One region of the Streptomyces sp. NPDC034037 genome, then DNA from elsewhere that is predicted to be linked to it. Evidence: riboswitches for the same ligand, from Rfam matches in the RefSeq annotation. Region 1 holds a riboswitch; each other region holds the start of a gene.
The links. Region 1 has a riboswitch for cyclic di-AMP ahead of ACZ516_RS17805 (transglycosylase family protein). Riboswitches for the same ligand answer to the same signal wherever they lie in the genome.
Positions count from the first base shown of each region.

Region 2: another riboswitch for cyclic di-AMP. It lies ahead of ACZ516_RS11895 (transglycosylase SLT domain-containing protein); the one in region 1 lies ahead of ACZ516_RS17805 (transglycosylase family protein).
Region 3: another riboswitch for cyclic di-AMP. It lies ahead of ACZ516_RS21200 (M23 family metallopeptidase); the one in region 1 lies ahead of ACZ516_RS17805 (transglycosylase family protein).

Region 1 covers NZ_JBVISC010000004.1:578,712-582,776, forward strand. The annotation lists gene ACZ516_RS17795 (cytochrome P450 family protein) at 1-716, shown strand, start outside; gene ACZ516_RS17800 (LysM peptidoglycan-binding domain-containing protein) at 865-1,932, shown strand; cyclic di-AMP (ydaO/yuaA leader) riboswitch at 2,128-2,316, shown strand; gene ACZ516_RS17805 (transglycosylase family protein) at 2,321-3,046, shown strand; gene eno (phosphopyruvate hydratase) at 3,352-4,065, shown strand, end outside.
Region 2 covers NZ_JBVISC010000003.1:288,711-292,775, forward strand. The annotation lists gene ACZ516_RS11880 (hypothetical protein) at 1-50, opposite strand, end outside; gene ACZ516_RS11885 (helix-turn-helix transcriptional regulator) at 359-1,348, opposite strand; gene ACZ516_RS11890 (RidA family protein) at 1,484-1,879, shown strand; cyclic di-AMP (ydaO/yuaA leader) riboswitch at 2,412-2,568, shown strand; gene ACZ516_RS11895 (transglycosylase SLT domain-containing protein) at 2,574-3,326, shown strand; gene ACZ516_RS11900 (SMI1/KNR4 family protein) at 3,568-3,753, opposite strand; gene ACZ516_RS11905 (hypothetical protein) at 3,762-4,065, opposite strand, start outside.
Region 3 covers NZ_JBVISC010000005.1:631,925-635,989, reverse strand. The annotation lists gene ACZ516_RS21205 (PrsW family glutamic-type intramembrane protease) at 1-850, shown strand, start outside; gene ACZ516_RS21200 (M23 family metallopeptidase) at 870-1,946, opposite strand; cyclic di-AMP (ydaO/yuaA leader) riboswitch at 1,957-2,104, opposite strand; gene ACZ516_RS21195 (PP2C family protein-serine/threonine phosphatase) at 2,307-3,467, opposite strand; tRNA gene ACZ516_RS21190 (tRNA-Met) at 3,624-3,697, opposite strand.

The DNA.
Region 1 (4,065 bases):
GCGGCCCCCGGGGCGGGGTGGCGCGGTCGGTGAAGAAGATGCGCGGCTACCTGGCCGAGCTGATCCACCGCAAGCGACTCGACCCCGGCGACGACCTCATCTCGGACCTGATCCGCGCCTCCGACCACGGCGAGCACCTCACGGAGAACGAGGCCGCCGCCATGGCCTTCATCCTTCTCTTCGCCGGCTTCGAGACCACCGTGAACCTCATCGGCAACGGCGTGTACGCCCTGCTGACCCACCCCGAGCAGCGGGCACGGCTCCAGGCGGCCCTGGCGCGGGGCGAGAGCGCCCTGCTGGAGACGGGCGTGGAGGAACTGCTGCGCTTCGACGGCCCCGTGGAGCTGGCCACCTGGCGGTTCGCGACCGAGGCGCTGACCGTCGGCGGGCAGGACATCGCCGCCGGCGACCCCGTCCTGGTCGTCCTCGCCGCCGCCGACCGCGACCCCGCGCGCTTCGAGCGGCCCGACACGCTGGACCTGTCCCGGCGCGACAACCAGCACCTGGGGTACGGGCACGGCATCCACTACTGCCTGGGCGCGCCACTCGCCCGCCTGGAGGGCCAGACCGCCCTCGCGACGCTGCTGCGGCGTCTTCCCGATCTGCAACTCGCGGGCGACCCGGCCGATTTGCGCTGGCGTGGCGGCCTGATCATGCGGGGACTGCGCACCCTGCCGGTGGAGTTCACACCCGCACAGGAAACGGCCGCCGGATGAGCCGGGGCTGACGACACGTCACGACTGTGATCTTCGCGTGATCTCCGCTGCATCGACTTGTGACAAGTGTTCGAGTGCGGCTACGTTCACGTCGACTCGGGCACCTCGGTGCCCGAGTCGTCGTCACAGTCTCCCGAAAGGCAACCGCATGCTCTCCGGCAATGGTCGTCACCGACGCCCCCGCCAGGCCCCGGCCCTCATCGTCGCGGCCGGAGTCACCGGATCAGCCATCGCCATCCCGCTCCTCGGGGCCACGAGCGCGAGCGCCGCCGAGACGGTGACGTGGGACAAGCTCGCCGAGTGCGAGAGCGGCGGCGAGTGGAGCGCCGACCCCGGGAACGGTTACTACGGAGGGCTCCAGCTCTCCCAGGAGACGTGGGAGCAGCACGGCGGCCTGAACTACGCGCCGAGCGCCGACGAGGCCTCCAAGTCGCAGCAGATCGCCGTGGCGGAGGACATCCTGGACGCCAAGGGCCCGAAGGCCTGGCCGAGCTGCGGGCCGATCGCCGGGCTCACCGACGGCGGCGCCGCGGCCGACGTGGACCCGGGCGACCCGATCCTCCCCGAGCCCTCGGACGCGTCGGGCGCCGGCGGCACAGGTGGCAAGGGTTCGGACGAGAAGGCCCGCGACAAGGCCCGGGAGAAGACCGGCGAGAAGGCCGGTGAGGGCGAGTCCGCGGCCGGGAAGGCCGCCGGTTCCGTCGACGCCTCCGACGGCACGTCAGGCAAGCGGAAGCCCTCCGACCGCGCGGGCGACACGCCCGGAGCGGACCGCGCCTCCCGAGACAAGAATCACGACGGTACGGACGCCGCGGACACATCGGACGGCAAGGGCGGGGCGTCCGAGGCGGACAAGTCCGGCGCCGAGGCAGGCACTTCCCGCGGCCCGAAGAACCCCTCCGACCCTGCCGACGCCTCCGAGGGCTCCGCCACCGGCCGCCACCGCGCCGGCGACGCGGACGAGACCTCCGCAGCCGACGCGCGGAACGGCGACGGCGGTCCCACCGGCCGGCACGCCTCGCGCGGCGGTGAACGCACCCAGAAGGTCGCCGACGGGACGTACGAGGTCCGCTCCGGGGACAACCTCTCGGTCATCGCGGACGACCTGGACGTCAAGGGCGGCTGGCACGAGCTGTACTCCGAGAACAAGGAGACCGTCGGAGCCGACCCGGATCTCATTCTCCCCGGTCAGAGCCTCGATTTGGGCGAAAAGTAGCGGTAGTTGACGAAGCGTCCGCCGGGCGCTTCGCAACTGTATGTCCGCATTGGCGCAAGTGAGAGATGGGTCTCAGAAGACCTGATCGTCTTTGAAATTGTGGCGATCGCGTGACTACGGTCGTCATCGCCCGCCACTCGTGGGCCCCGCCGGTCGGTACGCCGAATCCTGCCAACGGCCGGACGGGAACAGTCGTCGCTTCGAGCGCCGTGGGCAGGAGCGGGGGACCCAAGGTAAGTGCCGGGTCCGGACGTTGGGGCTTCCGCGAGGGAGCGCCGCGAACGGGACCGGCTTGGGGTGAAGTCGCATCGAAGTCGGTGCGACCGGGCAACTTCACTGGCCCGAACCCGACAGCTCACCTCGCAGGCGTCGGTGAGGGGATGAACTCATGCTGTTTTCCAGCAAGGGCAAGCACCGCCGTCCGTCCAAGGCCACCCGTGTCGTCACGCTCGCCGGTGTCACCGGTGCCGCCGTGGCCGCCCCGCTGATGGCCACCGGTTCGGCCAGCGCCGCCACCGGCCAGGAGTGGGACGCCGTCGCCCAGTGCGAGTCCGGCGGCAACTGGTCGATCAACACCGGCAACGGCTACCAGGGCGGTCTGCAGTTCTCGCCCTCCACCTGGGCCGCGTACGGCGGCACGAAGTACGCGCCCACCGCCGACAAGGCCTCCAAGGCCCAGCAGATCGAGATCGGCGAGAAGGTCCTCGCCGGCCAGGGCAAGGGTGCCTGGCCGAGCTGCGGCGTCGGCCTCTCGGGCGCCGCGTACAACGGCGGCGGCGCGCAGCAGGCCCCGCAGCAGCAGGCCCCCCAGCAGCAGACCAAGCCGCAGCCGCAGCAGACGCAGCAGCAGGCCGCCCCCCAGCAGCGGGCGCAGCAGGCCCCGAAGCCGCAGCCCGCGCCGCAGACCGAGTCGCGCAAGACCGTCGAGACCCCGACCGGCCAGCGGGTCGAGAAGGGCGACGGCGAGTACAAGGTCAAGACCGGCGACACGCTGTCCAAGATCGCCGCGGCGCACGGCGTCAAGGGCGGCTGGCAGAAGATCTACAAGCTGAACGGCGACATCATCGACAACGCCGACTTCATCTTCCCGGGCCAGCAGCTCCACCTCAGCTGACCCGCCCGCGGCCGTGCCCGCCGCGGACGCACGGCCGCCCGCCCCGTCCCCACGGGCTCCCCGCCCCGGTGCGCGTACCCCCGTACGCACCGGGGCGGGGGCATGTCCGCGGCACACCCGCCCCGCCTGTTCGCTACCAGCGAGTAGAAAACGTGGGCTTACGCCCCGTTTCCCGGCTGTTTGCGCGACTGTCCGTCCCAGGGGACGGGCGGTCGGCTGGCCGAAGGCTCCGGGCCGGTTAGGCTCAGGAGACGCAGGGCCGAAGCGGCTCTCGTAAACGCGTCACATCCCAGAAGGAGATGCTCGTGCCGTCCATCGACGTCGTCGTAGCCCGGGAAATCCTGGACTCCCGAGGCAACCCCACGGTCGAGGTCGAGGTCGGCCTCGACGACGGCAGCACCGGTCGTGCCGCCGTCCCGTCCGGTGCCTCCACCGGTGCTTTCGAGGCCATCGAACTCCGTGACGGTGACCCCAACCGTTACCACGGCAAGGGCGTGGAGAAGGCCGTCCTCGCCGTCATCGAGCAGATCGGCCCGGAGCTGGTGGGCTACGACGCCACCGAGCAGCGGCTGATCGACCAGGCCATGTTCGACCTGGACGCCACCGACAACAAGGGCTCCCTCGGCGCCAACGCCATCCTCGGCGTCTCGCTCGCCGTCGCGCACGCCGCCTCCGAGGCCAGCGACCTGCCGCTGTTCCGCTACCTCGGCGGCCCGAACGCGCACCTGCTGCCCGTGCCGATGATGAACATCCTCAACGGCGGGTCGCACGCCGACTCCAACGTCGACATCCAGGAGTTCATGATCGCGCCGATCGGCGCCGAGTCGTTCTCCGAGGCGCTGCGCTGGGGCACCGAGGTCTACCACACGCTGAAGAAGGTCCTGAAGAGCAAGGGCCTGGCCACCGGCCTCGGCGACGAGGGCGGCTTCGCCCCGAACCTCGACTCCAACCGCGCCGCCCTCGACCTCATCCTGGAGGCCATCAAGGAGGCCGGCTACGTCCCCGGCGAGCAGATCGCG
Region 2 (4,065 bases), on a different contig from region 1:
TGGATTGCGCGGGCGAGAGACCCCGGCAGCCGATGAGGGTTGCCAAGCATGAGAAGCGGCTACCCCGGGGGCATGTGACCAATCCTGCGGGACGGCGGCTGGGGGCCTGGGGGCGAACAAGGGCGGCTTGCCCTCGGCACGGCTTCGGCCTTTTGTTGCTGGATGCGCCCGCGCCTCGGTCGTCCGGCAGTCCTTCGACGCGCAGCGCCGCTCACTGGCCGAGGCCGGGGTGACACTGCGGGGCTTCGCGGAGGAGTACTCCACTCACGTTTCCCGGCGGGACGAGCCGCTCAACAGGCCGCCACGGCGGCGGACGCGTGGCTGTCCCACTGGTTTGCGGCTGTGGCCGGCGTCCGACCTAGGACTCCGGGGACTCGGCGTAACGCGCGGCCATCGCGGCGGCGCGGTCGCGCAGGGAGGCGCGCAAGGCCGCGGGGGCCAAGGCTTCCGCATCCGTGCCGAGCTGCCACAGCGCCCACTCGGCATGGCGCAGGTCCTGGTACGTCGCCTCCAGCCGCAGCCACCCTTCAAGGTCGGGATGGAGGCCGGGGTCAGCGGCGCGCACCGCCACGGCCGTGTTCAGCAACTCCTCGCGCCGGCGCGGATTCACCCGTAGCGGCACGGTGAGGTGGCCGTCGGACAGGAACCGCGCGCAGCGTTCCCGCCAGATCCGTTCCAGGTCGACCTGGTTCGGCCGCTGTGCCGGTTCGGGGAGTTCCTCGGCGACCGAGACCCGGGACAGCCGGTAGTTGCGGTCCGCGCCGGATCGCGTGGCGAGCAGGTAGCCCCGGTCCCGCACGGTGACCAGGCCGATCGGGTCCACCGTGCGCCACCGCGGCGGTTGGTCCGTGGCCGCGTAGTGGATGCGCAGCTTGTGCCCGGCGAGCACCGCGCGCCGGATCTCGGCCATCACCGCCGCCGGCACCTTCTCGGCGTCCGACCGGCTTGGGAGCAGGTCCGTCTCCGGTTCCACGAGGAAGCGCCGGGCCGCGTCGCTCGCGGGGGCTCGATGGCTTTCGGGCAGCGCGTCGACGACTTTCCGCAAGGCGGCGGCGCGCGCCGGGCCGAGGCCGAACACCCGCTCCGCGCGCCCCGGTCCGGCGGCCAGGAGGGCCACGGCCTCGTCGTGGTTCAGCCCCATGAGTTCCGTCCGGAAACCGGGCAACAACGCGAACCCGCCGTGCCTGCCGCGTTCCGCGAAGACCGGGACCCCGGCCGCGGACAGCGCCTCGATGTCGCGCAGCACAGTACGGGTGGACACCTCCAGCTCACGGGCGAGTGTGTCCGCGGTCAGCCGACCGCGCTGACGCAGCATCAGCACCAGCGAGACCAGTCGATCGGCGCGCATGCGGCAGACCCTATCGAATACATGACCGAGGGTGTCGTGATTCGTTGACAGGCTCCGGGGCACCGACGTCGGCTGCAGCGCCGGCGCCGACGGATGTCCGTATTTCCCGTGCAGTCGAACGGAGCTGATGTGGCAGTGGAACGAACAGCGGTCAATCCCGTGACGTGGTCGGTGGAGATGGGATTCAACCAGGGGGAACTCGTCAGCGGGCACACCCGGACCCTCTACTGCTCCGGGCAGACCGCGATGGACGGTGACGGCAAGCCTCAACACGAGGGTGACATGGCCGGACAGTTGACGCTGAGCCTCGACAATCTGGAGGCCGTGCTCGGCGAGGCCGGCATGTCCCTCGCGAACCTTGTCCGGCTCAACGTCTACACCACGGACGTCGATCTGCTGTTCCCTCATTACGGGCTGCTGGCCTCGCGGTTGGGCGTGGCGGGAGTGGCACCGGCCACCACGATGCTCGGGGTGACACGGCTGGCGATCCCGGGTCAGATGGTCGAACTCGAAGGAACTGCCGTTTCATGACGTGACCTCACCATCAATTCACCGCTTCTCCTGCTCGTGTCGGTCCATCCGGCACGAGCAGTTTTCATTCCCGCAGGCAATCGGTGACCGGTGGACAGGCTGGACTGCTTTGCCATCAGGAAGACAGGCCTTTCATGGCAGCAGGCGTGATGAACCCCCTGCGCCATGCCGGGGCAGTGCCGCCCCCAAGGGGTTCAATATGTCCATCTTTGCGCAGCAATTAGACCTGTCGCTACTTTGGTCGCAGATGTGCAATTTAAGACACTCTTTGCGGCGTTAAACGCTGGTTCCTCCCTGCCGATTCAGTGAAATGTGTCACGCCGACAGAGGATGATCGCGTAGCCCCCCACACTTACTCCCGTTCCCCGCAAAGCGAGTTGACTTTAACGATCAAAGAGTCGGGGAGATCAAATTCCCAGGGAAGTCTCTTCGGATTCGCCAGTGTGAATTCCGACCTTGTTCCGGCCCGGCGCTCTCGCTTAATGTCACCGTCAATCCGGACGGAACGCCGAATCCTGCCGCTGTCCGGAAACCCTTCCACTCACTCATCCACGGCAGGAGCGGGGGACCCAGGTAAGCCGCCGATCCGGATTCCGGATCGGCTCGGGGTGAAGGCGCGCTCCCCACGCGCCAGGACAGCTCCCGTCCGAACCCGACAGCTCACCTCGCAGGCGACGGAGAGGAACGTTTCGTCATGCCCGCAAAAGGAAAGCACCGCCGCCCCAAGTCCAGCTCGCTCAACCGGGGCATCGCCGCCGCGGGAACGGGCGGAGCCGTGCTCGTCCTCCCCGTGCTCGGTGCCACCAGCGCCGGCGCGGCCGAGGCCGGCGCCCCCGCCAAGCCGGCCGCCGACTCCAGGACCTACGTCGTCGTCGCGGGCGACTCCCTCTCCAAGATCGCCCAGAAGCACTCCCTGAGCGGCGGCTGGAAGAAGCTCTACGAGGACAACCGCGGCGTACTCGGCGCCGACCCGAAGCTGATACACCCGGGTCTCAAGCTCACTCTCGGCGCGAAGGGCGCGGCCGAGCCCGCGAAGAAGCCGGCCGCCTCCCCGGCGTCCGCCGAGCGGGCGGACCGCTCGGCGCGTGAGGCCGTGCCCGCCGTCGCTCCCGCGAAGAAGACCTACCCCGACAACCTCGACGGCTGGATCAGGGAGTCGTTGGACATCATGGCCCAGCACGGCATCCCCGGTTCCTACGAGGGCATTCACCGCAACGTCATGCGTGAGTCCTCCGGCAACCCGCTGGCCATCAACAACTGGGACGTCAACGCGGTCGCCGGCACGCCTTCCAAGGGACTCCTGCAGGTCATCGGCCCCACGTTCACCGCGTACCACGTGCCCGGCACGTCGCTGGACAGCTTCGACCCCGTCGCCAACATCACCGCCGCCTGCAACTACGCGGCCGCCCGGTACGGCTCGATCGACAACGTGAACGGCCCGTACTAGCCCTCATCCCCCACGCAGACCGCCCGCCCGGCGGATCACCCGCCGGGCGGCTCGTTCCACTGGGGCCCGGACCGGCCGGCCCGGCCGTTTGCGCCCGGCCCGCCGAGTGCGAACCGGATCACCCGGCCACTCCAAGGAACGGATCGAACTGGGGCGAATCATCCCTCAACCCCTCACATCCGCCCAGACCAATGTCCCTGGGAAGTCGGTGTCCATATCGACGGCCCGCCACTCCTCACCGTCACCCATGACGGCGATCCACGGGGGCGGGGACGCTGTAGAGCGCGTACATGGACGGGATGACGTCGGTGAGTCCCGACCCGTTGTGCCGTAACAGCGATCGCTCGACGTTCTCGGGCAGCCGCACGCCGAGCGTGCGGTAGAGGCCGTCCAGCTCGGAGCGGGTGCACGGCTGACAGGCCGTCACCACTGGCGCTACCGGCACAGGCCGTGCGCGGTTCCCATGATCTGGGCAGTCTGCTTCGGAGTGGTGCCGATTTCCCTCATCGTCTTCTTCGCCTGGTCACCGAGTGCCTTCCCCCGCGCGGCGCAGAAGGCGTTGCCGTGTGCGAGAAGCGTCGCGTCATCGATGTCCGCCAGGTCCGGGTAGTGGTCCCGGATCGTCTTGAGGTAGAGCTTGGACATCACGCCCGTCAGCTTGCGCGGCTCGGCGGCGCCGGGCGCGGGCGTGGACGCGCCGGCCGAGGGCGCGGACGCGGTGGTCGAGGGCTCGGACGCC
Region 3 (4,065 bases), on a different contig from region 1:
CCTCTACCTGGGCAACGCCTTCGTCACCGACCAGCTCAGCCGCGACAGCGGCCTGGCCTCCGTGACCGCCGCGACGTTCTTCGTGCGCGTGGTGATGTCGCCGTTCGCGCACCCGCTCTTCACGGTCCTCACCGGCATCGGCTTCGGCCTCGCCGCGTTCTTCGCCGAGCGCCAGCACGTGCGCCGCGTGCTGCTCCCGCTCACCGGGCTGCTGCTCGCGATGGGCGTGCACGCGCTGTGGAACGGCTCCGCGGTCTTCGGGCAGTACGGCTTCTTCACCGTGTACGCGCTGTTCATGCTGCCCTCCTTCGGCCTGGTGACCTGGCTGGCCATCTGGACCCGGCAGCGCGAACTGCGCCTGATCCGCGCCGAGCTGCCCGCCTACGCGGCGGCGGGCTGGCTCACCCCGCCCGAGCCGTACGCGCTCGGCTCGATGCGCGCCCGCGCGCTGGCCCGCGACTACGCCGCGTACACCTGGGGGAAGGCGGCGGCCCGCACGGTCGCCGAGTACGAGACGTACGCGACGTCGCTGGCGTTCCTGCGCCACCGGGGGCGCCGCGGCAGGGCCGGCGCCGACTTCGTCGTACGCGAGCGGGAGCTGCTCGAAGAGCTGTGGGAGCGCCGCGGGCCGGCCCGCCCCGCCCTGGCCTACGCGGCCCGCGCGACGGCGCCGGTCCTGTACCCCATGCCGATGCCCCTGGCCGTGGGGATGCCCTACGCCGGATACGGCCACCCGCCGCCCTACGGCGGTCCTGCCTACGGCCCCGCATACCGCGGCCCCGCGCCGGGCGGCTCCCCGTACGGCTACCCGGCGTACGGCTGTCCGCCGCACAACCCCTACCGCTCCTAAGCCCGGACTCAGGGGTTGCTCAGGGGTTGAGGCCCTTGCCCTGCAGCCAGGACAGCGGGTCGATGTTGGCCCCGCCGGCGGTGTGGACCTCCATGTGCAGGTGCGGACCGGTGACGTTGCCGGTCGCGCCGACCCGCCCGATGACATCGCCGGTGGCGACCTTCTGGCCGACGCTGACGTTGAGCGAGGACTGGTGGCAGTACCAGACCTCGGTGCCGTCGGGCAGCTCCAGGACCGTGCGGTAGCCGTACGCGCCCGCCCAGCCGGCCTCCTTGACGGTGCCGGTGTGCACGGCCTTGAGGGGGGTACCCGTCGGCGCGGCGAAGTCCAGACCGGTGTGGTGCCCGGAGGACCACATGGCGCCGGCGTCACCGAAGTGCGAGGTCAGGGTGTACGAGGAGGTGGGCAGCGCATAGCTCTTGGCGAGCTTGGCCCGGCGCTCGGCCAGGGCCTTGGCCTCCCGGGCCTCCCGCTCCTTCTTCTTCTGGGCGGCGGCCTTCGCGTCGGCCTCGCGCTCGGCCTCCCGCTGCTGGGCGGCGGCCTCGGCGGCGGCCTTCTCGGCGGCGCTCTCCTCGGCCGCCGTGCGCACGGCGTCGTCCGCCTGGGCCTGCTGGCTCTCCGCCTGCCGCATGATGCGGGCGCGCAACGCCTCGCCCGCGTCGGCGCCGCCCTGCCGGATGCCGGCGGTGCCGGCACCGGCGGTGGTGAGCGGCGTGGCGGCCGGGACGGCGTCGGAGCCCGCGGCGGCGGACGCGTCGTCGGCCAGCAGGGAGCCGATGCCGGGCAGCGACTCGGCCTTGGGCAGCGAGTCCGCGACGGTGCCCAGGTCGGGCATCGAGATGGTGACCGGCGGCTTGCCGTCCTGCGCGGTGGCGATGCCTCCCGCCCCGACGGCGGCGATGACGCCGACGCCCAGCACGGTGGAGCTGCGGGCGAGCCCGCCGCCGCCCTTCTTGTGCACACGGTGCCTGCCGCGGACGGGACGGACGGACTCCTCGGTGGGGTTCCATTCCTCCCAGGTCTCCTGGTCGTACCCACCGAAATCGTCGTCGTTCGGTATGTACACGGCTTGGGGGGCAGGCCGGTTGGACGCCACTGGGGCGCGCTCCTTTCCTTCCTTTCGCCTACCGGGTTAGCTGACGGGTTCGGAGCAGGAAGGTCTCCTACGAGCATCCGGCACGAGTGCGCGGCTGCCTGATTCACCCCAAGTTGGTGGTTCCCCGGCTCCCTTGCGGGATTAGGCGCGTGCGCACGGAGCCGTCTCTGGTGACGGCTGGGACGACCGCGCTGCGTTATCGAACGTTAATAGACAGGGGGCCCGTATTCCAAGCCGTTCCGATTGATCGTTAACGGCTTCGGCCCGTACTTGTCCGGACACGGACGCCCGGACCGGGGCGAGTTGACCCTCCGCCGCGTTGACAAGACGTCAGTTGGGCCGTGCGGCAACGCGCTTCGGTCACCCCGGGTCACCGTCGCGCTCGCGCCGGCCGTGGGTCGCGTCCGCGGTGGCGGGGCGCCGCACGGCGAGCAGCGCCATGTCGTCCGTGGCCGCGCCCCCGGTGTGCCGCCGCACCTCCTGCGTGAGCGTGGCCAGCAGCGCGTGCGGGCCCTCGCGACCGGGGAAGATCCGCCCGCCGAGCCGGGCCGCCGGGTCGTAGAAGACGCCCGCGGCGTCGCGCGCCTCCGACAGGCCGTCCGTGTAGAAGAGCAGCATCGCGCCGGGCGGGAACCTCGACTCGTCCGCCCGGTCCGGCCAGCCGCCCAGTTCGCCCATGCCGAGCGGCAGCGCGGGCTCGCTCGGGGAGAGCACGCACAGCCGCCCGTCGCCGCGCAGCAGCAGCGGCTCGGGATGCCCCCGGTTGACCAGTCGTACGCAGCCGTCGCTGAGCCGGATCTCCGCGAGGACGGCGGTGGTGAACCCCTCGAAGGCGTCCAGCCCGTCGCGCCGGGTGCCCTCCCGGGCGAGCGCCCGCTCCAGGCGCTGGGCCACCGCCTCCAGGGTGGCCTCCTGCTCGGCGGCCTCCCGGAAGGCACCGATGACCACGGCGACGGCGGCCACCGCGCCCATGCCCTTGCCGCGCACGTCGCCGACGATGAGCCGCACGCCGTGCGGGGTGTCCTGTACGGCGTACAGATCGCCGCCGATGAAGGCGTCCGCCTGCGCGGCCTCGTACCGCGCCGCGATGTCGAGCCCGCCGATACGGGGGTCCGGCTGCGGCAGCACGGCGCGCTGGGTGGCCTCGGCGATGGAGCGGGCGGTGGCGAGCCGGTCGTTGCCGCGGCGCACGACGCGGTTGGTGACGACGGCGAGGGCGGCGACGGTCATCACGGTCAGCAGTTCGGTGACGGCCTCGACATGGCTGTTCGCCGCGTTGCCGTAGTGCAGCACGATGACGGAGAGGGAGGCCGCGGCGCCGGTCAGGGCGGTGTTCAGGAGCGAGTAGAAGGGGGCGGCGATCAGCGGGGCGGCCGTGAAGAGCGGGGCCGCGGTGAAGTCGGGCGGGGTCGAGGCGTCGTACAGGACCCCGACGATCAGGAGCAGGACCGGCAGGGCCCGCACGAAGGCCCGCTCGTGCGCGGTGGCTCCGCTGCCGCCGGTACCTCCACGCTGCCCCACCGCTTGTCTCCCGCCGAGTCCGCGCCCATCACCGCGCTGCACCCAGGTTTCCCGCAGCGGGGCGGGGGTGCGAGCTGGTGTGGGCCGAGCGGGTCACGGGGGCGGAAAACACCGAGGGCCGGAAGCATCGAAATGCTTCCGGCCCTCGGCCTTCAGTAGCGGGGACAGGATTTGAACCTGCGACCTCTGGGTTATGAGCCCAGCGAGCTACCGAGCTGCTCCACCCCGCGTCGGTAAACACAACAGTACGCCATCCGGACGGATGAAGCGAACCGCTTCTCCGGGGGCCGGTGGGGCGGTCGGGGGTGGCGGGGTCGGCGGGCGGGGAGTCGGGGTCGCTGGCCGCCGGCTCGGCGTCCGGGGTATCGCGCCGGGCCCCGGGTGCGTCTCGGGCGTGCGGCGCGCCCCGGGCGTACGACCTGCACTTCCTGCCACACCGCGCTCCCAGGCGCACGACCTGAACGTCCTGCCACGGCTTGCTCCCGGGCGCACGCCCAGGCGTACGAATGGGCGATTCGTTTCCCCCTGCCGGGTCACCGGCCGAGCCCCTTCGCGCTGCGCCCGCGAGGCTCCGAGGTAAAGCAGCCCCCACCTCCGG